3 regions of the Streptomyces changchenzhani genome follow, and region 2 is predicted to be linked to each of the others. Evidence: riboswitches for the same ligand, from Rfam matches in the RefSeq annotation. Region 2 holds a riboswitch; each other region holds the start of a gene.
What was found. A riboswitch is a leader RNA that binds a small molecule or an ion and turns the genes downstream of it on or off. The one in region 2 is predicted to bind cyclic di-AMP.
Positions count from the first base shown of each region.

Region 1: linked by a shared signal. The riboswitch ahead of ABCR94_RS34910 (LysM peptidoglycan-binding domain-containing protein) and the one ahead of ABCR94_RS25220 (C40 family peptidase) in region 2 are both predicted to bind cyclic di-AMP.
Region 3: linked by a shared signal. The riboswitch ahead of ABCR94_RS28670 (M23 family metallopeptidase) and the one ahead of ABCR94_RS25220 (C40 family peptidase) in region 2 are both predicted to bind cyclic di-AMP.

Region 1 covers NZ_JBDHNH010000016.1:44,931-52,049, forward strand. Annotated here, with positions in the region: gene ABCR94_RS34900 (cytochrome P450 family protein) at 1-1,054, shown strand, start outside; gene ABCR94_RS34905 (transglycosylase family protein) at 1,167-2,090, shown strand; cyclic di-AMP (ydaO/yuaA leader) riboswitch at 2,353-2,523, shown strand; gene ABCR94_RS34910 (LysM peptidoglycan-binding domain-containing protein) at 2,527-3,216, shown strand; gene eno (phosphopyruvate hydratase) at 3,457-4,740, shown strand; gene ABCR94_RS34920 (FtsB family cell division protein) at 4,879-5,361, shown strand; gene ABCR94_RS34925 (DUF501 domain-containing protein) at 5,410-5,946, shown strand; gene ABCR94_RS34930 (Ppx/GppA phosphatase family protein) at 5,943-6,884, shown strand.
Region 2 covers NZ_JBDHNH010000008.1:241,541-248,659, reverse strand. Annotated here, with positions in the region: gene ABCR94_RS25230 (TnsB C-terminal domain-containing protein) at 1-913, opposite strand, end outside; gene ABCR94_RS25225 (TnsA-like heteromeric transposase endonuclease subunit) at 913-1,638, opposite strand; gene ABCR94_RS25220 (C40 family peptidase) at 1,904-3,115, opposite strand; cyclic di-AMP (ydaO/yuaA leader) riboswitch at 3,115-3,277, opposite strand; gene pcrA (DNA helicase PcrA) at 3,550-6,051, shown strand; gene ABCR94_RS25210 (M23 family metallopeptidase) at 6,143-7,119, opposite strand, start outside.
Region 3 covers NZ_JBDHNH010000010.1:38,376-45,494, reverse strand. Annotated here, with positions in the region: gene ABCR94_RS28690 (helix-turn-helix domain-containing protein) at 1-24, shown strand, start outside; gene ABCR94_RS28685 (DUF6126 family protein) at 26-238, shown strand; gene ABCR94_RS28680 (tyrosine-protein phosphatase) at 277-1,089, opposite strand; gene ABCR94_RS28675 (hypothetical protein) at 1,208-1,405, shown strand; cyclic di-AMP (ydaO/yuaA leader) riboswitch at 1,691-1,867, shown strand; gene ABCR94_RS28670 (M23 family metallopeptidase) at 1,871-2,827, shown strand; gene ABCR94_RS28665 (SGNH/GDSL hydrolase family protein) at 3,036-3,827, shown strand; gene ABCR94_RS28660 (carbohydrate kinase family protein) at 3,895-4,776, opposite strand; gene ABCR94_RS28655 (SIMPL domain-containing protein) at 4,963-5,739, shown strand; gene ABCR94_RS28650 (TetR/AcrR family transcriptional regulator) at 5,788-6,408, opposite strand; gene ABCR94_RS28645 (hypothetical protein) at 6,527-7,102, shown strand.

The DNA of each region.
Region 1 (7,119 bases), on a different contig from region 2:
CCCGGCCAACCACACCGGGTCCGCGCACTCCAAGGGGAAGACCGGCATCCCCGGAGAGCGCAAGGCCGACCTGATGACGCATCTGCTGAACATCGACCCGCCGGACCACACCCGGCTGCGGCGGCTGGTGGCGAAGGCGTTCACACCGCGCACGGTGGCCGCGTTCGCGCCGCGCGTGCAGGAGCTGACGGACCAGCTCATCGACGCCTTCGTGGAGAAGGGTGAGGCCGACCTCATCCACGACTTCGCCTTCCCGCTCCCCATCTATGCGATCTGCGACCTGCTCGGTGTGCCGCGCGAGGACCAGGACGACTTCCGCGACTGGGCCGGGATGATGATCCGGCACGGTGGCGGCCCGCGCGGCGGCGTCGCACGGTCGGTGAAGAAGATGCGTAACTACCTGGCCGAACTGATCCACCGTAAAAGGGAAGAACCGGGCGACGACCTGATCTCGGGTCTGATCCGGGCGAGTGACCACGGTGAGCATCTGACGGAGAACGAGGTCGCGGCGATGGCCTTCATCCTCCTCTTCGCGGGCTTCGAGACGACGGTCAACCTCATTGGCAACGGTGTATACGCGCTGCTGCGCAATCCCGTTCAGCGCGAGCGGCTCCAGCGCGCCCTGGCCGAGGGCGATACGGAGCTCCTTGCCACCGGCGTCGAGGAACTCCTGCGCTACGACGGCCCGGTGGAGCTCGCGACCTGGCGGTACGCCACCGAGGCGCTGACGCTGGGCGGCGAGGACATCGCCGCGGGCGACCCCGTACTGGTCGTGCTCGCAGCCGCCGACCGCGACCCGGAGCGGTTCAGCGACCCGGACACGCTGGACCTCTCACGGACCGACAACCAGCACCTCGGGTACGGGCACGGCATCCACTACTGCCTCGGCGCGCCGCTCGCGCGGCTGGAGGGGCAGACGGCTCTCGCGACGCTGCTGCGGCGCCTTCCTGACCTACAGCTTGCGGTGGATCATGATGATTTGCGGTGGCGTGGGGGACTCATCATGCGCGGACTGCGCACGCTTCCGGTCGAGTTCGGGATGAAACGGGAGTGACGGAACGTCAATGTTGAGACCTTCACGTGATCTCTGCTGCATCGACTTGTAACAAACGTTCGAGTACGGCTACGTTCACCGTCATCTCAGCCGTCACTCGAAAGGCAACTGCATGCTCTCCGCGAACGGCCGGCATCGCCGCCCGCGTCAGGCTCCGGCCCTCGTTGTAGCGGTGGGAGTCGCCGGCTCCGCCATCGCCATCCCACTGCTCGGCGCCACCAGCGCAGGCGCGGCCGAGGCGGCCACCTGGGACCGGGTCGCCGAATGCGAGAGCGGCGGCATGTGGAGCGCCGACCTCGGCAACGGGTACTACGGCGGGCTCCAGTTCTCGCAGGACACCTGGAAGGACTTCGGCGGTACGGCGTACGCGCCGCGCGCCGACCTCGCCAGCCGCTCGCAGCAGATCCAGGTCGCGGAGAAGGTGTTCGCCGACCAGGGTCCGCAGGCCTGGCCCAGCTGCTCGGTGATCTCGGGCCTGGCGAAGGGCGACAACGCCGCGCCGGGCGACGGGGCGACCACCGCGCCGACGCCGTCCGAGGCGCCCGACTCGACCAAGGCCGACGAGTCCGAGGGAACAGAGGGATCGGCGGAAGGATCGGCGGAAGGATCGGCGAAGCCGGAGGCGGACGACTCCGCCAAGCCTGCCGACCCGACCGAGCCCCCCGCGTCCGAGACGCCCTCCCAGACCCCTCGTACGCCCGCGGAGAAGTCCGCGACGCCCACCGCCGACGAGGGCGCTACCCAGGGCAAGCACCGCGGCGGCAAGGCCGCCGAGCCCGGCAAGAGCGCCGAAGCGTCCACCGGAAATACGGATGAATCTCGCGAATCAGGCCGTCATGCCTCACGAGGTGACGGATCGGTACGTGACGCGGACGGCGAGTACGTCGTCCAGTCCGGTGACAGCCTCTGGACCATCGCCGACACGCACGACGTGTCCGGCGGCTGGTCGGCGATCTACGAGGCGAACGAGAACGTTGTCGGCTCCGACGCGGACCTCATCCGCCCTGGCCAGAGCCTCGATCTGACCGCGAAGTAGGGGTAGTTCGCGGTTGAATGTCCCAGTTTGGAGCTGGTGAGACAAGGGTCTCTTTGCCCCAACTGGTGTGTTCCACCGAGGAGCCCTCCTCGCGTCACCTCTGACCTGCACGGATGCCCTTGCCGTAGAAGCAGGTAAGGGCGGTATCTCCCTGATGTTCGCCTTTGGACATCAGGGAGTCGTGTGTTTACGGTCGGACCGCTCGCCACCGCGGGCCCCGTCGACCGTCACGCCGAATCCTGCCGTCGGTCGGGGGGAACCGACGCGTAAAGCGCCGTAGGCAGGAGCGGGGGACCCAGGTAAGCGCCGGGCCCGGCCGTCGAGAGACGAACCGGAACCGGCTAGGGGTAAAGCTGCGCACCAGTACGTGCAGCCGGGCACTCACTTGGCCCGAACCCGACAGCTCACCTCGTAGGCGTCGGTGAGGAGATGTCACATGCTGTTTTCCAGCAAGGCCAAGCACCGTCGCCCGTCCAAGGCCACCCGCGTTGCCGCGCTCGCCGGCGTCAGCGGCGCTGTCATCGCCGCCCCGCTGCTGGGTGCGACCTCTGCCTCGGCGGCCTCCGTCGAGACGTGGGACGCCGTCGCCCAGTGCGAGTCCGGCGGCAACTGGTCCATCGACACCGGCAACGGTTACTCGGGCGGCCTGCAGTTCTCGCCGTCCAGCTGGGCCGCCGCGGGCGGTACGCAGTACGCCGCGAGCGCCGCCCAGGCCTCCAAGAGCCAGCAGATCGCCGCTGCCGAGCGTCTTCTCGACATCCAGGGCCCGGGCGCCTGGGCCTGCGCCGGCGCCGGTGGCCTCACCAACGACGGTGTGGACCCGAACGTCGACACCTCCGGCTCGCAGAAGCAGGCCGAGCCGCAGCAGGAGCAGGCCGCCCCGCGCCAGGCCGAGCAGCCCGCCTCGCGCAGCGAGGTCCGCACCGCGCCGAAGGCCGAGACCAAGGCCGCCGCCCCGATCAAGAAGGGCGACGGCGAGTACAAGGTCAAGTCCGGCGACACCCTCGGCAAGATCGCCAAGGCCGAGAAGGTCAAGGGCGGCTGGGCCAAGGTCTTCGAGCTGAACAAGGACATCGTCACCGACGCCGATGTCATCTACCCGGGCCAGCAGCTGCACCTCAAGTGAGCTCGAAGCTGAGCAGCTGAGCGGCTGAGAGGCTCGCCCCACAGAACCACCCCGGCCCGGCGCGTTCTCCCCCGTACGCGCCGGGCCGGGGTTTCGTCATTATTTGCCCTGACAAGTGCGCGTTCTTGTCCCAGGGAACGGGCGATCGGCTGGCCGATGCCCCCGGGCCGGTTAGGCTCTTGTCGCAAGGCCAAAGTGACCCTGCACCCCTAGCGTCACACCCCATAAGGAGATGCTCTCGTGCCGTCCATCGACGTCGTCGTAGCCCGGGAAATCCTGGACTCCCGAGGCAATCCCACGGTCGAGGTCGAGGTCGGCCTCGACGACGGCAGCACCGGTCGTGCTGCTGTTCCTTCCGGTGCTTCCACCGGTGCGTTCGAGGCCATCGAACTTCGCGACGGTGACCCGAACCGGTACCACGGCAAGGGCGTCGAGAAGGCAGTCCTCGCCGTCATCGAGCAGATCGGCCCGGAGCTCGTCGGCTACGACGCCACCGAGCAGCGCCTGATCGACCAGGCCATGTTCGACCTGGACGCCACCGAGAACAAGGGCTCGCTCGGCGCGAACGCCATCCTCGGTGTCTCGCTCGCCGTCGCGCACGCCGCTTCCGAGGCGTCCGACCTGCCGCTCTTCCGCTACCTCGGCGGTCCGAACGCGCACCTGCTGCCCGTCCCGATGATGAACATCCTCAACGGTGGGTCGCACGCTGACTCCAACGTGGACATTCAGGAGTTCATGATCGCGCCGATCGGCGCGGAGTCCTTCTCGGAGGCGCTGCGCTGGGGCGCCGAGGTCTACCACACCCTCAAGAAGGTGCTGAAGACCAAGGGTCTGTCCACCGGCCTCGGCGACGAGGGCGGCTTCGCCCCGAACCTGGAGTCCAACCGCGCCGCGCTCGACCTCATCCTTGAGGCCATCACGCAGGCCGGTTACATCCCCGGCGAGCAGATCGCGCTCGCGCTCGACGTCGCCGCCTCCGAGTTCTACAAGGACGGCAAGTACGAGTTCGAGGGCAAGTCCCGCTCGGCCGCCGAGATGACCGAGTACTACGAGGAGCTCGTCGCCGCGTACCCGATGGTCTCCATCGAGGACCCGCTGTACGAGGACGACTGGGCGGGCTGGAAGGTCCTCACCGACAAGCTGGGCTCCAAGGTCCAGATCGTCGGCGACGACCTCTTCGTCACCAACCCGGAGCGCATCGCGCGCGGCATCGACGAGGGCTCGGCCAACGCGCTCCTCGTCAAGGTCAACCAGATCGGCTCGCTCACCGAGACGCTGGACGCCGTCGAGCTGGCCCAGCGCAGCGGCTTCAAGTGCATGATGAGCCACCGCTCCGGCGAGACCGAGGACGTCACCATCGCCGACCTCGCGGTCGCGGTGAACTGCGGCCAGATCAAGACCGGAGCCCCGGCCCGTTCGGACCGTGTCGCCAAGTACAACCAGCTGCTGCGCATCGAGGAGATCCTCGACGACGCCGCGGTCTACGCAGGCCGCAGCGCGTTCCCGCGCTTCCGCACCGCGTAGGCAGTAGAGAGCAGGCAGTAGGCAGTATCCGGGGCCGACCGCCCTGTCGTACGTACGTCCCCGCACTCGGTCCCGTACCGTGTCCGGGGACGTCCGTGCGTGGGCGTGCGTACGCCTGCGTAAAGGGGAGACGAGGCCATGGCTGGGAAGAACCGGGACCGGTTCTCCACCGCGACCAGGCTCAAGCTGCTCGGTGAGCAGACCGCCGCCCGCGTCTACCGCTCCCAGAACCGCCGCCAGGCCCGGCGCTCCCGGCTCACCGGCCGGGCCGCGCTGCTTGTGCTTGTGCTCTGTTCACTGATCGTGGCGCTCGCCTATCCGATGCGGCAGTACGTGTCGCAGCGCGGCGAGATTGCCCAGGAGCAGCAGCGGATGCGCGAGGCCGGCGGCCGGGTCGAGGAACTGCGCGACGAGAAGGCCCGCCTTCAGGACGACGCGTACGTCGAGCGTCTCGCCCGGGAGCACCTGCACCTGGTGAAGCCGGGGGAGACGGGCTACACCGTCTTCGACCCCGACGCGCGCGACAAGCGCCGCACCGACGACGGCGCGGCCGACCGCCCCTGGTACGACAACTTCTGGGACGGCGTGGACGAGGCCGACCGCCCGGACCAGCAGCCGTAACACCACCACCACGCACGCGAACCACGAACACGAAGGCACGAAAGCCGCATGGAAGCCGCACCCCCGACCACCCCGCGCACCGAGCCCACCGAGGCGGACATCGCCGCGTTCAAGCTCCAGCTCGGCCGCCCGCCGCGGGGCCTGCGTGCCATCGCGCACCGCTGCCCGTGCGGCCTGCCCGACGTGGTCGAGACGGCCCCGCGGCTTGAGGACGGCACGCCGTTCCCGACTCTGTATTACCTGACGTGCCCGCGCGCCGCGTCCGCGATCGGCACGCTGGAGGCCGACGGCCTCATGAAGGACATGACGGCCCGGCTCGCCGAGGACCCCGAGCTGGCCGCCGCCTACCGCGCGGCCCACGAGGACTACATCGGGCGCCGCGACCTCATCGAGGTCCTGGAGGGCTTCCCGAGCGCGGGCGGCATGCCGGACCGGGTGAAGTGCCTGCACGTCCTGGTCGGCCACTCGCTGGCCGCCGGACCCGGCGTGAACCCGCTCGGCGACGAGGCCATCGCGAAGCTGCCCGCCGACTGGTGGGCCAAGGGCCCGTGCGTGACGCCCTGCACCGACAAGGCGCAGGCATGACCCGCGTCGCGGCGATCGACTGCGGTACGAACTCCATCCGCCTGCTGATCGCGGACGCCGACCCGGCCACCGGCGAGCTGGTCGACATCGACCGCCGGATGCAGATCGTGCGCCTCGGCCAGGACGTCGACCGCACCGGACGCCTCGCCCCCGAGGCGCTGGAGCGCACCTTCGCCGCCTGCCGGGAGTACGCGCGGGCCATCAAGGCGCACGGCGCCGAGAAGGTCCGCTTCGTCGCGACCTCCGCATCGCGCGACGCCGAGAACCGTGACGACTTCGTCCGCGGCGTCCTCGACATCCTGGGCGTCGAGCCCGAGGTGATCACCGGCGACCAGGAGGCCGAGCTCTCCTTCACCGGAGCCACCAAGGAGCTCACGGGCCGCGCCGACCTGCCCAAGCCGTACCTCGTGGTGGACATCGGCGGCGGCTCCACGGAGTTCGTCGTCGGCGACGACCGGGTGCGGGCCGCCCGCTCGGTCGACATCGGCTGCGTACGGATGACCGAGCGCCACCTCGTCCATGACGGGGTCACGTCGGACCCGCCCACCCTCGGCCAGATCACCGCGATCCGCGCCGACATCAAGGCCGCGCTGGACCGCGCCGAGGAACTGGTGCCGCTCGGCGATGCCCGCACCCTGGTCGGGCTCGCGGGGTCGGTGACGACGGTCGCGGCCATCGCGCTGGGCCTCGACACGTACGACCCGTCGGCCATCCACCACTCGCGGATCTCCTACGAGCGGGTCAAGGAGATCACCGGCATGCTGCTGACCTCGACCCACGCGGAGCGGGCCGCGATCCCCGTCATGCACCCGGGGCGGGTGGACGTCATCGCGTCGGGCGCGCTCGTACTGCTCGCGATCATGGAGCGGGTGGGGGCCGGGGAAGTGGTCGTCAGCGAGCACGACATCCTCGACGGGATCGGCTGGTCCATCGCCTGACGGGGGGTCGGCCGAGGGCGGCTCGGGAAGCCCTGAGGGACCTCTGAAGGACCTCCGAGGAAGCCCTGGGGGAGTCCCGGGGGCAACCTGCGGGACACCCGTCGGCGAACTTCGTGAAGTTCTTCACAAGGAATGGGGGCCCTCGGGCCCCCATTCGGACGACTGGGGCCCGGCGGGTTGCCTGACAGGTGCGCGCCGCTCGTTTATCGGACGGGGCGGGCGTGTTGCGTACCTG
Region 2 (7,119 bases):
TGGACACCGCCGTCACCCGCAGTCCCACGATGCAACGGCTGAACAGATCCTGGGCAACGGTCAGTTGCGCACGCACCCAGCGGCAGGTCACCGGCTCCATCGCGAAGACATCGAGATCCTGGGTATCCAGCACCACGTACTCGCCCGGCCGCGTCGCCCGCAGCCGCCCGTAAGTTCCCTGCGGACGCTCCGCGATCGACCGCCTCGCTTTCGCGCTGCCCGACACCGCGTTCGTGCCCTTGCTCAGCGCTTCCAGCCGCCGGTAAGCCGTCGCCTGGGACGGAAGCGGCACCACCCGACTCCCATGAGCTTCCTCCAGCCAGGTCTCCACCCGCTTGAGCACCGCGGAACGGGTCGGTGTCGACGCGGTGACGTACTCGGCCAGCACCGCCCGGACCGCCTCGTCCCATCGCGGATCGACCCGTGACGCTCTCCTCTTGAGCAACCGGGCATCCACCAGCGCGGCCTCGCCTCCGCCTTGGTAGGCGGCAGCCCAGCGCTCCACGCTCCGAGCTGCAACCCGCAGTTCGGAGGCCTTGGACGCGATCCTTTGTGGCAACGACCTGTCGCTCGCGAATCCCGCCCGAGGTTCACCCGGCAGAGCGCCCTCCGCGAAACCTGACCGGTAGCCGGTCAGGACTTCACGGACATGTCCGGCCCGCTCGCTGAGCTCATCACGCTGTTGCCGGGACAACGACGCCAACAGCAGACCGGCGCTGTCCATCGGTCCGGGCAGACCCTCGCTCTGCATCCGGGCGCCCGCCGCCAGGCGGCCCACCGAGACCGTGGTGAACTCGCCAGTCCGCGTATTGCGGATGGTCACACCACGGTGGTTGAACTCCACGACCTCGACGACCTCGCCGCAGAACGCGAGCCGAGAGCCGGGAAACACAGTGACCGCATTTCCGCTCATCAGCCCTTGTCCTCCTCACCGGCGAGGCGAACCGATGTCCGCGCACTCAGGGGTTCCGAAAGGTCCGCAGACAAAGCGCCCGACCACATCAGATGCAGCAGGGCCGGGCGGACCACATCAACGAGATGCCGATGGGACAGAGCCCTCTCGATACCGCCGATGGTGGCCTGCACTCGTGCGGCCTCCAGCACTTCGGGAAGCAGCCGCGACTCGATGACCTGCCGACGCCGGTAGCCGGCCAGGAACCGCACGTTTTCCATGACAGCCGGGTTGGTGCCCGTCCAGGCTTCGAAAGCCCAGCCTCGCAAAGAACACAGCCCCCGCATCCAGGTGAACTGTGCGACCACCTTCGAGTCCTCGATGCGATGCGGAGCCTTGACATCCACGACCGTCACCAGCCCATCGGCGTGTACCAGCAGGAGATCCGGAACGTGGCGGCGTCTGCGACCACCGTCGTCCCCGACCACCTGGAAGGGCTGAGCAGCGATCCCCACCACGTCCCGGGCGAAGTCCGCCAGCAAGATTCGCGCGAGCTCCAGGCGGCTCTCGTAGGCGACCAAGCGATCACCCGTCGCGGAGTGATACCAGCCCGAGTAGTGCCGACGCCCCTTGTACCAGCGGAATTCCCTCACTGGCAGTCCGGCTGCTACCTCCGTCACCACGAGCCGGTCCAACGTCGTCTCTGCGAACCCTCCGTCCGCCTGCCGGTACCGCACCTCGATCATGTCGGCACCCGAAACCGCCGTACGGCCCAAACGATCTGCCACCGCCACCCCTGCTGTACGCAACCAAGTGACCACCGATCGTGATCCAGGGTGAGACTGCCCAGCCACTGCGGCGTACCATGCGAGAGCGGGCCCTGAAGTCGCCTCCAGGGCCCTAAGGTCACTCGCCGGAGCGATTCTCAATAGCGTGTCGGAAACGACAAGTTGACGACAGAACGTTGAGAATCCGACAGATCTATTGAGTCCCTACAGTGCGCGGTGTGTACTACGCCGGGCGCACGCTGCCGTAGATCGGCATGTAGTAGATCGACTCCTCGCGGACGTACGCGCCGGGCTTGGGCGCGTGGATCATCTTGCCGTCGCCGATGTAGATGCCGACATGGCTGATGTCGTCGTAGAAGAAGACCAGGTCACCCGGCTTCAGGTCGTCGGTCGCGATCCGTGTGCCGACCTCCACCTGGTCCCAGGTGGTCCGCGGCAGATCAACGCCCGCGGCCTTCCACGCGCCCTGGGTCAGCCCGGAGCAGTCGTACGAACTCGGGCCCGCGGCGCCCCAGACGTACGGCTTGCCGATCTGGGCGCGGGCGAAGGCCAGCACCTTCTCGGCCTTGGCCGCGTACGCGCCACCGGACTCGCTGCCGCCGCCCGTACCCGTGCCCGGGGCGGTGCCTGAGCCCGTCCCGGTGCCCGTACCCGTGCCGCTGCCCGCGCCGTCCTCCTGCGGGGCCGCTTCCTCCTGGCGCTTGCGCTCGGCGTCGGCTCTGTCCTTCGCCTCTGCCTTGGCCTTCGCCTCGGCCTTGCGGGTGGCCTCGGCCTCCCGCTCCTTCTCCAGCGCCGCGAGCCGGGCCTTCTCCTCGGCGGTGAGATCCGACAGCATCTCGCGCGCCTTGGCGAGCTTCTTCTGGACGTCCTGCTTGGAGGCCTTGAGCGCGGCCTGCGACTCGGTGAGCTTCTCCAGGCTGCGGGTCGCCTCGGCGCGCTCCTTGGAGGCTTCTTCCTGCTTCTGTTCGTAGTCGGTGATGTACGACTTCTGACGTTCCGTCATGCGGTCCATCAGCTGGTTCTGGTCGAAGTACTGCTGCGGGCTGTCCGCGAGCAGCAGCGCCGCGGTCGGGGTGACCGTGCCCGACCGGTACTGCGCGGCGGCGTAGTTGCCGAGCTTGCGCCGCGATTCGTTGAGCTTCTCGGTGCGCTTGGCGACGTCGTCGAGCAGTCCGTCCACCGATTTGCGCTGGCCCTCGGTGGCTTCCTTCGCCTTGTTGTAGCTCTGGGTGGAGGTTCCGGCCTGCCGGTAGAGGTCGTCGACCTTCTTCTGCACTTCCTCGACGGTCGGATTGGGGCTCGGCTCATTCGGCGCGGCCTGGGCGCTCTGCCCCAGCAGGCTGATGGAGGCTATGGCGGCCGTCGTCATACCGACGGCGGGTGCGGTGGTACGTAGCCGGGTGCGCGATTTGCGATGCGATGCCAAGGTCGGCATTTTCCTTCCGTGGACCGCCTACCGGGTTAGCTGTCGGGTTCGGGCGGAACGGAAGGCTGCCCTACGGTCCGTGGGGAACTCGGACCGATTCACCCCAGTGGTGCGTGTGGGTCCCCGGTTCCGAACTGCCTTGCGGCAGTACGAATTCGGCGTGGGCGACTCGGTCCGGCGCCGATCGCCGGTGGAGGTACAAGCCGCCCGACGCAGCACGCTAGCCAATGCGTGTGACCGCTGGGAAGCCCGATGTTCGATATGCCCGATACGTTTTCGTTACCTTGATGTAGAGGTGGCGTGAGAGGGGTGGAGATGTGGCGGAGGTCACGGACGAATGCGGTTGGCGAAGCGGTCGGCGCGGCCCGGTACGGCCGTCGCCGACGGGATTCGCGGGCATTCCGGGGCGGGGTGTCAGTGGGCCCGCCTAAACTTGGTGAACGATGAGCAGCCTCTTTGACGACAGCTTCCTGGCCGACCTCCAGCCGACGGCGGAGGCGACTCCGCCGCCCCCCGAGGGGCACGCCGCGGAGGAGGTCCCGCACGACCTCTTCGAGGGTGCCTTCGCGGCGCCCCCGGCGCCCAGGGACGCGTACTACCGTGGCGGCGCACCGCGCCCCGTGACGGATGTTGCCGCGCTGCTCGACGGGCTGAACGAGGAGCAGCGCGCCGCTGTCGTGCACGCCGGTTCGCCGCTGCTCATCGTGGCGGGGGCCGGCTCGGGCAAGACCCGGGTGCTGACCCACCGGATCGCGTATCTGCTGGCCAATCGGGGTGTGCACCCCGGCCAGATCCTCGCGATCACCTTCACCAACAAGGCCGCGGGCGAGATGAAGGAGCGCGTCGAGGAGCTCGTCGGCCCGCGCGCGGGCGCGATGTGGGTCTCGACCTTCCACAGCGCGTGCGTCCGTATCCTGCGCCGCGAGTCGAAGAAGCTCGGCTTCACGTCTTCGTTCTCGATCTACGACGCTGCGGACTCGAAGCGCCTGATGGCGCTCGTCTGCCGCGATCTGGATCTCGACCCGAAGAAGTTCCCGCCTAAGGCCTTCAGTGCCAAAGTCTCGAATCTGAAGAACGAGCTGATCGACGAGGAGACCTTCGCCGGTCAGGCCGCCGACGGCTTCGAGAAGATGCTGGCCGAGGCGTACGCGATGTACCAGGCGCGGCTGCGCGAGGCCAACGCGCTGGACTTCGACGACATCATCATGACCACGGTGCACCTGCTCCAGGCGTTCCCGGACGTCGCCGAGCACTACCGGCTGCGCTTCCGGCACGTCATGGTCGATGAGTACCAGGACACCAACCACGCGCAGTACACCCTCGTGCGCGAGCTGGTCGGTCCGTCCGGTGAGGACAAGGCCCCGGCCGAGCTGTGCGTCGTCGGTGACGCCGACCAGTCGATCTACGCCTTCCGCGGGGCCACCATTCGTAACATCCTCCAGTTTGAGGAGGATTACCCCAACGCGAAGACGATCATGCTGGAGCAGAACTACCGCTCCACGCAGACGATCCTCACCGCCGCCAACGCCGTCATCGAGCGAAACGAGAACCGCCGCCCGAAGAATCTGTGGACGGACGCCGGAGCGGGCGCCCTGATCACCGGCTATGTCGCGGACACCGAGCACGACGAGGCGCAGTTCATCGCCGAGGAGATCGACCGCCTGACCGACGCGGGCGACGCAAAGGCCAGCGACATCGCGATCTTCTACCGTACGAACGCGCAGTCCCGTGTCTTCGAAGAGATCTTCATCAGGGTCGGCCTGCCCTACAAGGTCGTCGGCGGAGTCCGCTTCTACGAGCGCAAGGAGGTCCGGGACGTCCTGGCGTATCTGCGCGTCCTGTCGAACCCCGAGGACACCGTTCCGCTGCGCCGCATTCTGAACGTACCGAAGCGGGGCATCGGCGACCGCGCCGAGGCGATGATCGACGCGCTGTCACTGCGCGAGAAGATCAGCTTCCCGCAGGCGCTCCAGCGCGTCGACGAGGCGTACGGCATGGCGGCCCGCTCGACGAATGCCGTGAAGCGGTTCAACACGCTGATGGAGGAGCTGCGCACGGTCGTCGAGGCGGGCGCAGGGCCCGCCACGGTGCTTGAGGCCGTCTTCGAGCGCACGGGTTACCTCGCCGAGCTGCAGGCCTCGACGGACCCGCAGGACGAGACGCGCATCGAGAACCTTCAGGAACTGGCCGCGGTGGCCCTGGAGTTCGAGCAGGAGCGGGCCGACGGCGAGAATCCGGGGACGCTCGCGGAGTTCCTGGAGAAGGTGGCGCTCGTCGCCGACTCCGACCAGATCCCGGACGAAGACGAGGACGGTTCCGGCGTCATCACGCTGATGACGCTGCACACGGCCAAGGGCCTTGAGTTCCCTGTGGTGTTCGTGACGGGTATGGAGGACGGGGTCTTCCCGCACATGCGCGCGCTCGGACAGACCAAGGAGCTGGAGGAGGAGCGGCGGCTGGCGTACGTGGGGATCACTCGCGCGCGTGAGCGGCTCTATCTGACGCGGTCGACGATGCGCAGCGCGTGGGGACAGCCCTCGTACAACCCGCCGTCGCGGTTCCTGGAGGAGATCCCGGAGGAGCACCTGACGTGGAAGCGGACGGGGGCGCAGATTCCGGCGGGCCCGGTCTCGGGCATCGGCTCCTCGCGGTCGTCGTCCTCCTCGCTCACGTCGACGTTCTCCTCCTCGTCCTCGTCCACGCGGGGCGGGGGCGCCGGTGGTGGTGGCGGGCGTTCCGGTCCTTCGGGCTTCGCCACGCGACGGTCCTCGGACAAGCCGGTGATCGCGCTGACGGTCGGGGACCGGGTCACGCACGACCAGTTCGGCCTTGGGACGGTCGTGACGGTGACGGGGACGGGATCGGACGCCCAGGCGACGATCGACTTCGGCGACGAGCGGCCGAAGAAGCTGCTGCTGCGGTACGCGCCGGTTCAGAAGCTTTAGCGGACGCCGGGGGCGGGCGTCCGGGGCGGGCGCCGACGGGGGGCTGGGCCGCGGCCTGTTCGCCTTGCGCTCGGGGCTTACGGTGCCGGGCTCAGGTCGGGTCGATGTTGTGGCTGCGGAGCCACGACAGCGGGTCGATCGCCGCGCCGCCGCCGGGACGTACCTCGAAGTGCAGGTGCGGCCCGGTGGAGTTGCCCGAGTTGCCGGAGTACGCGATGGTGTCGCCGGCCTGGACCGAGCCGGACCGGAGCTTGTTGCTGCTGAGGTGGCAGTACCAGGTCTCGGTGCCGTCGGCGGCGGTCACAATGGCCATGTTTCCGTAGGCGCTGTTGTACTGCGTACGGACGGTGCCGTCGGTCGCGGCCATCACCGGCGTGCCGTACGAGACGGGAAAGTCGATGCCGGAGTGCTGCGACATCCAGTTGACGCCGGCCTGGCCGTAGTACGCACTGAGTCCGTGCTGCGCCACCGGCAGGACGAACTTGGGGCGCTCGGCCTCCTTGCGGGCGGCCTCCTGGGCCCGGCGCTTCTTGTCGGCGATCTGGCGGGCCTTGAGGTCGATGCGCTCCTGCGTGCGGCTGGCACGGTCGGCGAAGTCGTCGGCGTCCGCGCTGAGGTTGGCGAGCTGGGTGTCCAGCTTGTTGTTGACGGTGACCGGCTTCACCGAGCCGGCGTCGGGGGCGGCGACCGTGGTGGTCCCGTCCTTCGGCTCCGCGGAGCTGCCGACTCCGCCGACCGAGGCCGCAGCGATGCCGGCGACCCCCATCACGCAGGCGGAGGGGACGGCGACGGTGAGGAGCGCGGAGCGCTTGGCGGGGGTGCGGCGACGGCCCCGGCTCGCGGAGCGGCGGGCGGCGCGGGGGCCGTCGGCGGCGGCGGTTGCTGCGACGGGCTCGCGATCCGGGTCCGGAGCGGTGTAGGGGGCGTCGTCGGCGGAGTCGGTGTCGTCGCTGGCGGTGCTGCGGGTGCTGGCGTCGTTCCCGGCGTCGGTGTCGTACTGCCCGTAGTCCGGCGAGACTTCGTACCGTTCATGCGGTTCGTGCGGGTTGTATGCCTCGTACGGGGTGG
Region 3 (7,119 bases), on a different contig from region 2:
CTCTGCCTACCTCAGGAGATCTGACATGCCGGACGAAACGATCGATGAGAAGGCCATCGACGAGAAGGCCGACGACGAGCAGGCCGGCGAAGAGGCGGGTGTGAGGCCCGCCAAGCGCGGCATCGTCGAGGACAAGTTCCCCAGGGGGCTGATGATCCGGCTCTTCGTGTACGTGGTCGCCGGTCACCTCTTCGCGGCCTTCGTCTATCTGCTCTTCACGCTCGGCGCCGAGCGCTGACCGAGTCGAGCGCCGACCGAAGCGGAGCAGCGAAGCGCTCAGCCCGCGTCGAGCAGCCGCAGCCGCAGCCGCTCGCGCGTCTCGGGGGAGACGCTCAGGCCCTCCGCGAGGTAACGCTCGGTGCCGCCCCAGACCTCCTCGATGGTCTCGAAGGCGGCGTCGAGGTACTCGGCGCGGGCCTCGAAGAGCGGGCTGAGCAGCTCCATGACCTCGGGGGACATCCCGACGGGGGAGTTGTCGCTGCGGCTGACCTTGTAGCGGCGGTGCAGGTCGTTCGACTTGAGGTAGTCGGCCACGATGGCCTCGCGCTCGACACCGACCGCCAGCAGCGACACCGCTATCGAGAGCCCCGCGCGGTCCTTGCCGGCCGCGCAGTGCATCAGGGCCGGGACGCTGTCCTCGGCCAGTGCGTGCAGCACCCGGCTGTGCTCGCCGGTGCGCTCCTTGATGATCTCGCGGTACGTGTCGGACATCCGGCCCGCGGCCTTGCCGTCCGCGAGGATCTCGCGCAGCTCGTCGAGGTCGCCGTCGCGGACCATCTTCCAGAACACGGCGCCGTCGGCCGGGTCGGTCAGTGGCAGGTTCACATTGCGTACGCCCGCCAGCTCGACGTCCGGGCCCTCCAGCTTCTGGTCCGCCTCATTGCGGAAGTCGAAGATCGTGTGGAGGCCGAGTGAGTCGAGGAACACCGCGTCGGCGGCGGTGGCGTGCGCCAGGTGCCCGCTGCGGAAGAGCACACCGTGCCGCACCCGCCGGCCGTCCACGGTCGGCAGGCCACCCACATCACGGAAGTTGCGCACTCCGGCAAGGTCGGGCTCTGTCGACGGGACCTGCGGCAGCTGCTGCGTCACGGTGGCTCCTGAAGTGTCTGCCGTCGGCGTTGCTCGCCGATCTGGGCACCATTCGACGATACGACATGAGTACTTGAGGCAATCGTCGTCTCGGCCGTGCCCGCCCGGGGAAGTGGTGGTGACGGCACTGGTCGGCCGCGACCAGACCCACCTGGAACGGTCCGGCGTCCGGCAGCGGACCCTGGTCGTCGACTGCGCCGGAGTGCGGATCACCGACTTCGGGATCGCGCCGGACGAGCGTGACGCGCTGGTGGAGGAAGGGCGCCGGGCGGCAGGCGAATTCGTACAACGGTGGCGCGCTTCGGGAGGTGTCTAGTACTTCGGGCGAATCGGTCTATTTGTGGGTAACACCCCTTGTGAGTAAGGGGGATTGCGGGCCTGCTGGTGAGCAGGATCATATTCGTGACGGTGTGTGGCGAAGCCGTGAAGCCGAATACCAGGTCGTGGGCGGGGCGTGGAGATCCGTAGTCCACGGAGTGTGACGACAATTCCCCGTGGGACCGCCGCAGGGCGATGACCAGCCATGGCCGATTGTCCCGATCGGCTTGTTCGGGGGCGCCTCGTCGGCTTACGGTCACCGTCAATCCGGGTGGATCGCCGAATCCTGCCACCGCCCGGAAACCCCACAACACTCACGTGTGGCAGGAGCGGGGGACCCAGGTAGTACGCCGGTATCCGGAATTCCGGACCGGCTCGGGGTTAAGTCGCGCATTCGCGTGGCCGGGCATCTCCAGTCCGAACCCGACAGCTCACCTCGTAGGCGCCGGAGAGGAAATTCGCCATGCCCGCAAAGGGTAAGCACCGCCGCCCGAGGTCCAACTCGATCACCCGTGGATTCGTCGCCGCGGGAACGGGCGGAGCCGCACTCGCGCTTCCGTTCATCGCTGCCACCGGTGCCAACGCGGCGGAGAACGCCGCACCGGCAACCGCCCCCGCCGTGGCTCCCGAGAAGGCCGCGCCCGCCGCTGCCGCCTCGCAGATCTCGCAGCAGAAGCAGCAGCCGAAGAAGACCGGTAGCAAGACGTACGCCGTGGTCTCCGGCGACTACCTGTCGAAGATCGCCGAGACGCAGAACGTGCGCGGCGGCTGGCAGAAGCTCTACGAGGACAACCGGTCGACCGTCGGCGACAACCCCGGGCTGATCATGCCGGGCATGAAGCTCAGCATCGGCGCGAAGGCGGCAGGCGCCGCCCCGTCGTCCGCGGCCCAGTCGTCGGCCAAGGCCGCCGCACCCGCAGCGCAGCCGAAGTCGCCCTCCTCGCAGTCCTCCTCCTCCGCGAGCCAGCCCGAGAAGTCCGAGTCGGCGGGCACCGCCTCCACGGCGGCGTCCTCCTCCGGCTTCACCGCGCCGGTCTCCGCGGGCGTCACCACCCCCTACCGCGCCTCCGGCGGCAGCTGGTCCAGCGGCTACCACACGGGCGTCGACTTCTCCGCGTCCAGCGGCACCTCGGTCAAGGCCGTCGGCGCAGGCACCGTCGTCTCCGCGGGCTGGAGCGGCTCGTACGGCAACGAGGTCGTCATCAAGCACAACGACGGCCGCTACTCGCAGTACGCCCACCTGTCCTCGCTGTCCGTCTCGTCCGGCCAGAGCGTCACCGGCGGCACGCAGATCGGTCTCTCCGGCAGCACCGGCAACTCCACAGGACCGCACCTGCACTTCGAGATCAGGACCGGCCCGAGCTACGGTTCCGACATAGACCCGCTGGGCTACCTGCGCGGCCACGGCGTCTCCGTCTGACGCACGTCCCCTCTTCGGGCACCGGGCATCGCCTTCCTTACGCCCCCTTCCGCGCCGCACGCCGGCCCGGAAGGGGGCGTACGTGTTGACCGGGGTCGATCAGGCGTATTCCGGGGTTGACCCAAACTTGACCGGTGTCCTTTCTCACCGGCGTCAACCCCTCCCTACGGTGGCGTAGGTCACTTGGTCCAGTGGAGGATTGGCCGACGTGGGAGACGATGCGAGATCATTCAGGGCAGGGACCGTAGGGTCGTACGCGGCGATCGGGGACAGCTTCACGGAGGGGGTCGGAGACCCCGGACCCGGCGGTGCGTACATCGGCTGGGCGGACCGGCTGGCCGTTCTCCTCGACGATCGTGTCCCCGAGCACACATTCCGCTATGCCAACCTCGCCGTGCGCGGCCGGCTCCTCGATCAGATCGTGGCCGAGCAGGTTCCGCGGGCGATGGAGCTGGCGCCCGACCTGGTGAGTTTCTGCGCGGGCGGCAATGACATCCTCCGGCCCGGGAGCGATCCCGACGACGTGGCCCAGCGCTACGAGCGGGCCGTCGCCGACCTCACCGGCAGGGTCGGCACCGTCCTGGTGACGACCGGCTTCGACACCCGGCACATGCCGGTGCTGCGCCATCTGCGGGGCAAGATCGCGACGTTCACGGCGCATGTACGGTCCATCGCCGACACATACGACTGCCCGGTGCTCGACCTGTGGTCGCTCAAGTCCGTCCAGGACATGCACGCCTGGGACACCGACCGGCTGCACCTGTCCCCGGAAGGCCACACCCGGGTCGCCCTGCGCGCCGGCCAGGTGCTCGGCCTCGACGTACCGGCCGACCCGGACCAGGAGTGGCCGCCGCAGGTGCCGCGCGGCGCGATGGGCGCTCGCCGGGACGACATCCAGTGGGCGCGCGAGCACCTGGTGCCGTGGATCGGCCGACGGTTGCGCGGCGAGTCCTCGGGGGACCACGCCGCGGCGAAGCGGCCCGATCTGCTTCCGCTGTGAACTCCGACCTGACGACCTGACGACCTGACGCCCTGACCCGCTCTCCCGAGCCCGAGCCCGAGCCGGGTCAGGTCCTGGCGGGCAGCAGACCGCTCGGCGTGATCGGGTCGGTGTTGCCCTCGGTCGTACAGGCGTGGGCGCCCGCCAGCGCGCCGAGGCGGGCACACTCGTCGGGGTCGTGCCCGGCCAGCCGCCCGTACAGGAAACCGCAGACGTACGCGTCCCCCGCGCCGTTGGAGTCCACCACGGGACCGGGCACCGGCGTGGCCGGGACCGGCCGCGGGGTGCGGCTGCCGCCCCGCGTCATCAGGTACGAGCCGCCCGCGCCCGCCGTGGCGACCACCGTCTCGGCGCGGCCCTCGCGCAGGATCTCGCGCATCACGTCGGCGATACGCTCACCCGCGCCCGCCGCGCTGAGGAAGACCAGGTCGGAGCGGAGCGCGAACTCCCGGTGGTGGTCGCTGAGTCCGTCCCAGTCGTGCAGATCGGTCGAGACGGGTACGCCGAGCTCCTCGATGTCGTCCAGGAGGTGGCGGGAGAAATCCATGATGGACAGATGCACATGCCGGGCCCGCCGCAGGTGCGGCAGGTAGAAGGAGCGCGGCATCCGCAGATCACCCGGGTCGCGGGCGTCGTAGAACGACATGCGGCGGCCCGTCGAGGCGTCGACCACGTTCACCGCGCGGCGGGTGCCCGCCGGTGAGATCAGCGGCTCGAAGTCGACGTCACCCTTGGTGAGCCGCTCACGGACCTGCTCACCGATCCTGTCGTCACCGATGAAGTCGATGAACTTCACGCCGAGTCCCAGGGCACGACAGCCCACGGCGACATTGCCGCCGGTGTGCCCCGGCCACTCGCGGATGGGCGGCACCCCGAGGGAATCGGCGAGCGGCACCGGCAGCGAGTCGACGCGCACCACCGTGTCCACGCCGCTGCCGCCGACGACCAGGACGTCGTACCGCGCGGGGCCCGTCTGCTCCTCGTGCTGGGGCTGTTGGTGCGACAAGGCATCCCCTTTCGTGTCCCCCCGAACCTCAGTATGGCCGTAAGGAGATGGGGCAGGGCGGGAGTGGCGTCACTCGTCCGGCGGTGGTCGGTGCTGGGATGGCCCTTCGACTCCGGAAGGAACACCCCCATGCCCGTACGTACGTCATCGGCCCCGACCGCGCCGCCCGCCGGCTCGAACGTGATCAGGTCGTTCGCGGCGGCCGTGCTGGCCGGCGGGCTGCTGGCCACCGGCGCGGCGCCTGCCACCGCCGCGGCCGCCGCACCGCTCTCCGCCCCCGCGCCCGCCGCGGCCACCGTCACGGTCGCCGGTGAGGGCAGCGCGGCGGCCACCCCCGACCTGGCCGTCGTCACCGCGGGCGTCGAGGTCACGAAGCCCACCGCCAAGGCGGCCATGGCCGGCCAGTCCGCCGCCGCGCAGAAGCTGCTCGACGCCGTACGGAAGCAGGGCGTCGCCGACCGCGACGTACAGACCACGGGCATCTCCCTGAACCCCGTCCACCGTTACGAGGACGGCGCCTCCAAGCTGACCGGCTATCAGGCGGGCCAGACCTTCACCGTCAAGGTCCGCGACATCAACAAGACCGGCGCGCTCCTGAAGGCCGTCACGGACGCGACGGGCGACGACGGCCGGATCAACGGCGTCGTCTTCGACGTCTCCGACCCGGCGGCCCTGCGCGCGGCGGCCCGCGAGGCCGCCTACGGGGACGCGAGGAACAAGGCCGAACAGTACGCGCGGCTGAGCGGACGCGAGCTGGGCAGGCTCGTCTCGCTGACCGAGGGAGCGGGCGGACAGCACAGCCCCCTCGCGATGCAGCCGGGTGCCCTGGCGGACGCGAAGGTGCCGGTGGCGCCGGGCGAGATCCAGGAACAGGTGACCGTCACGGTCGTATACGAGCTGGACTGATCCCGAACGGGCATGAGCGCTCCTGAAGTGGGCTGATCCGACGGGCCTTCAGCGGATGGCGGCCGTCAGAGCCGTTCGATCGATGCCCAGTTCGCGGGCCAGCGCGTCATCGGTCCACTCCAGCACGGCGGTACGGGAGAGCGCCCCCGGGTACGACGTCATCTGGACGGCGAGACCGTCCAGCAGGGCGGTCAGCCGCCAGACCGTGGACACCGGGTCCTCGCACCGGAACTCCCCGCTCGCCATGCCCTGCGCGATGACCTCGACCAGCGCCGCTTTCCACTGCTGGTCGAGGTCGCCGGCCACCTCGCGGAGCACGGGCTCGCGCAGCGCGGCGGCCCAGCCCTCTATCCAGAGCTTCCATCCTTTGGCGACCCCGGTCGGCGCGTACCAGCGGACGGCGGCGCTCAGCCTGCGGACGGCGGTGGTACGACGGCCCAACAGCTTGCGCAGTTGGGCGAGATCACCCTCGGCGGCGTATCTGAAGGCCGCGGCGACGAGCTTCTCCTTGGTCGAGAAGTGGTAGAGCACCAGCGCGTTGCTCACGCCGAGAGCCGAGGCGACATCGGCGATGCGCACGGCGCTCACACCCCGCGCCTCGATCTGCTGGACGGCGGCACGCAGTATGTCCTTGCGCCGTTCCACCACACTCAATCGGACTCTTGCCACCCGGTAACCGTACACACGGGGCCGGCTGACCAGGGCGGGAACGGTGATCTTGGCGAGTGGGGCAAAGGCGCCGCAGCGGTCCACGCGACGCGGTGGCCCACGGGATAGCGTGCGCGGCATGGGCGATGTGTACGTATGGGTGGCAGACGTGGACGCCCGGCCGGAGGAAGCCGCGGGGCTGGCCGGCCGGGCCATGGACTGGCTGGAGGAGCAGGGCGTCGTCCAGAGCGAGTTGACGCAGTGCCTGCTCGGGGACGAGCTGGGCAGGGCGCCGGGGCCGTGCGCCGCGCGCGCCGTCGCCGGTGACGAGGTCGTGGATGTGCTGACGTCCGGCGTCGGGATGGAGATCGAGCGCCGTGTCTATGTGTGCGTCGACCTGTGGACCGCCACCTGCCCGCACTGCGGCGCCACGACCGAACAGCCCGACAGCGGAGCCGAGATGTGGAGCGACACCTGGTCGCCGCTGCTCGATGCCCTGTACGCCTGGTTCGGCGGCACGGGGCCCGGCCGGGCGGCCTGTGTGCGCTGCGGGGAACAGGCCGATTTCCTCGACTGGAAGATCGACCCGCCCATCGCGGTCGCCCATCTGGGACTCATCTTCTGGAACTGGCCGCCGCTGGCCGGGCCCTTCCTCGCGGAACTCTCAGCGGTCCTCGACGGGCACCGGCTGGTGACCGCCAGGACTGGGGTCTGACCGACGGTGTCACTAGC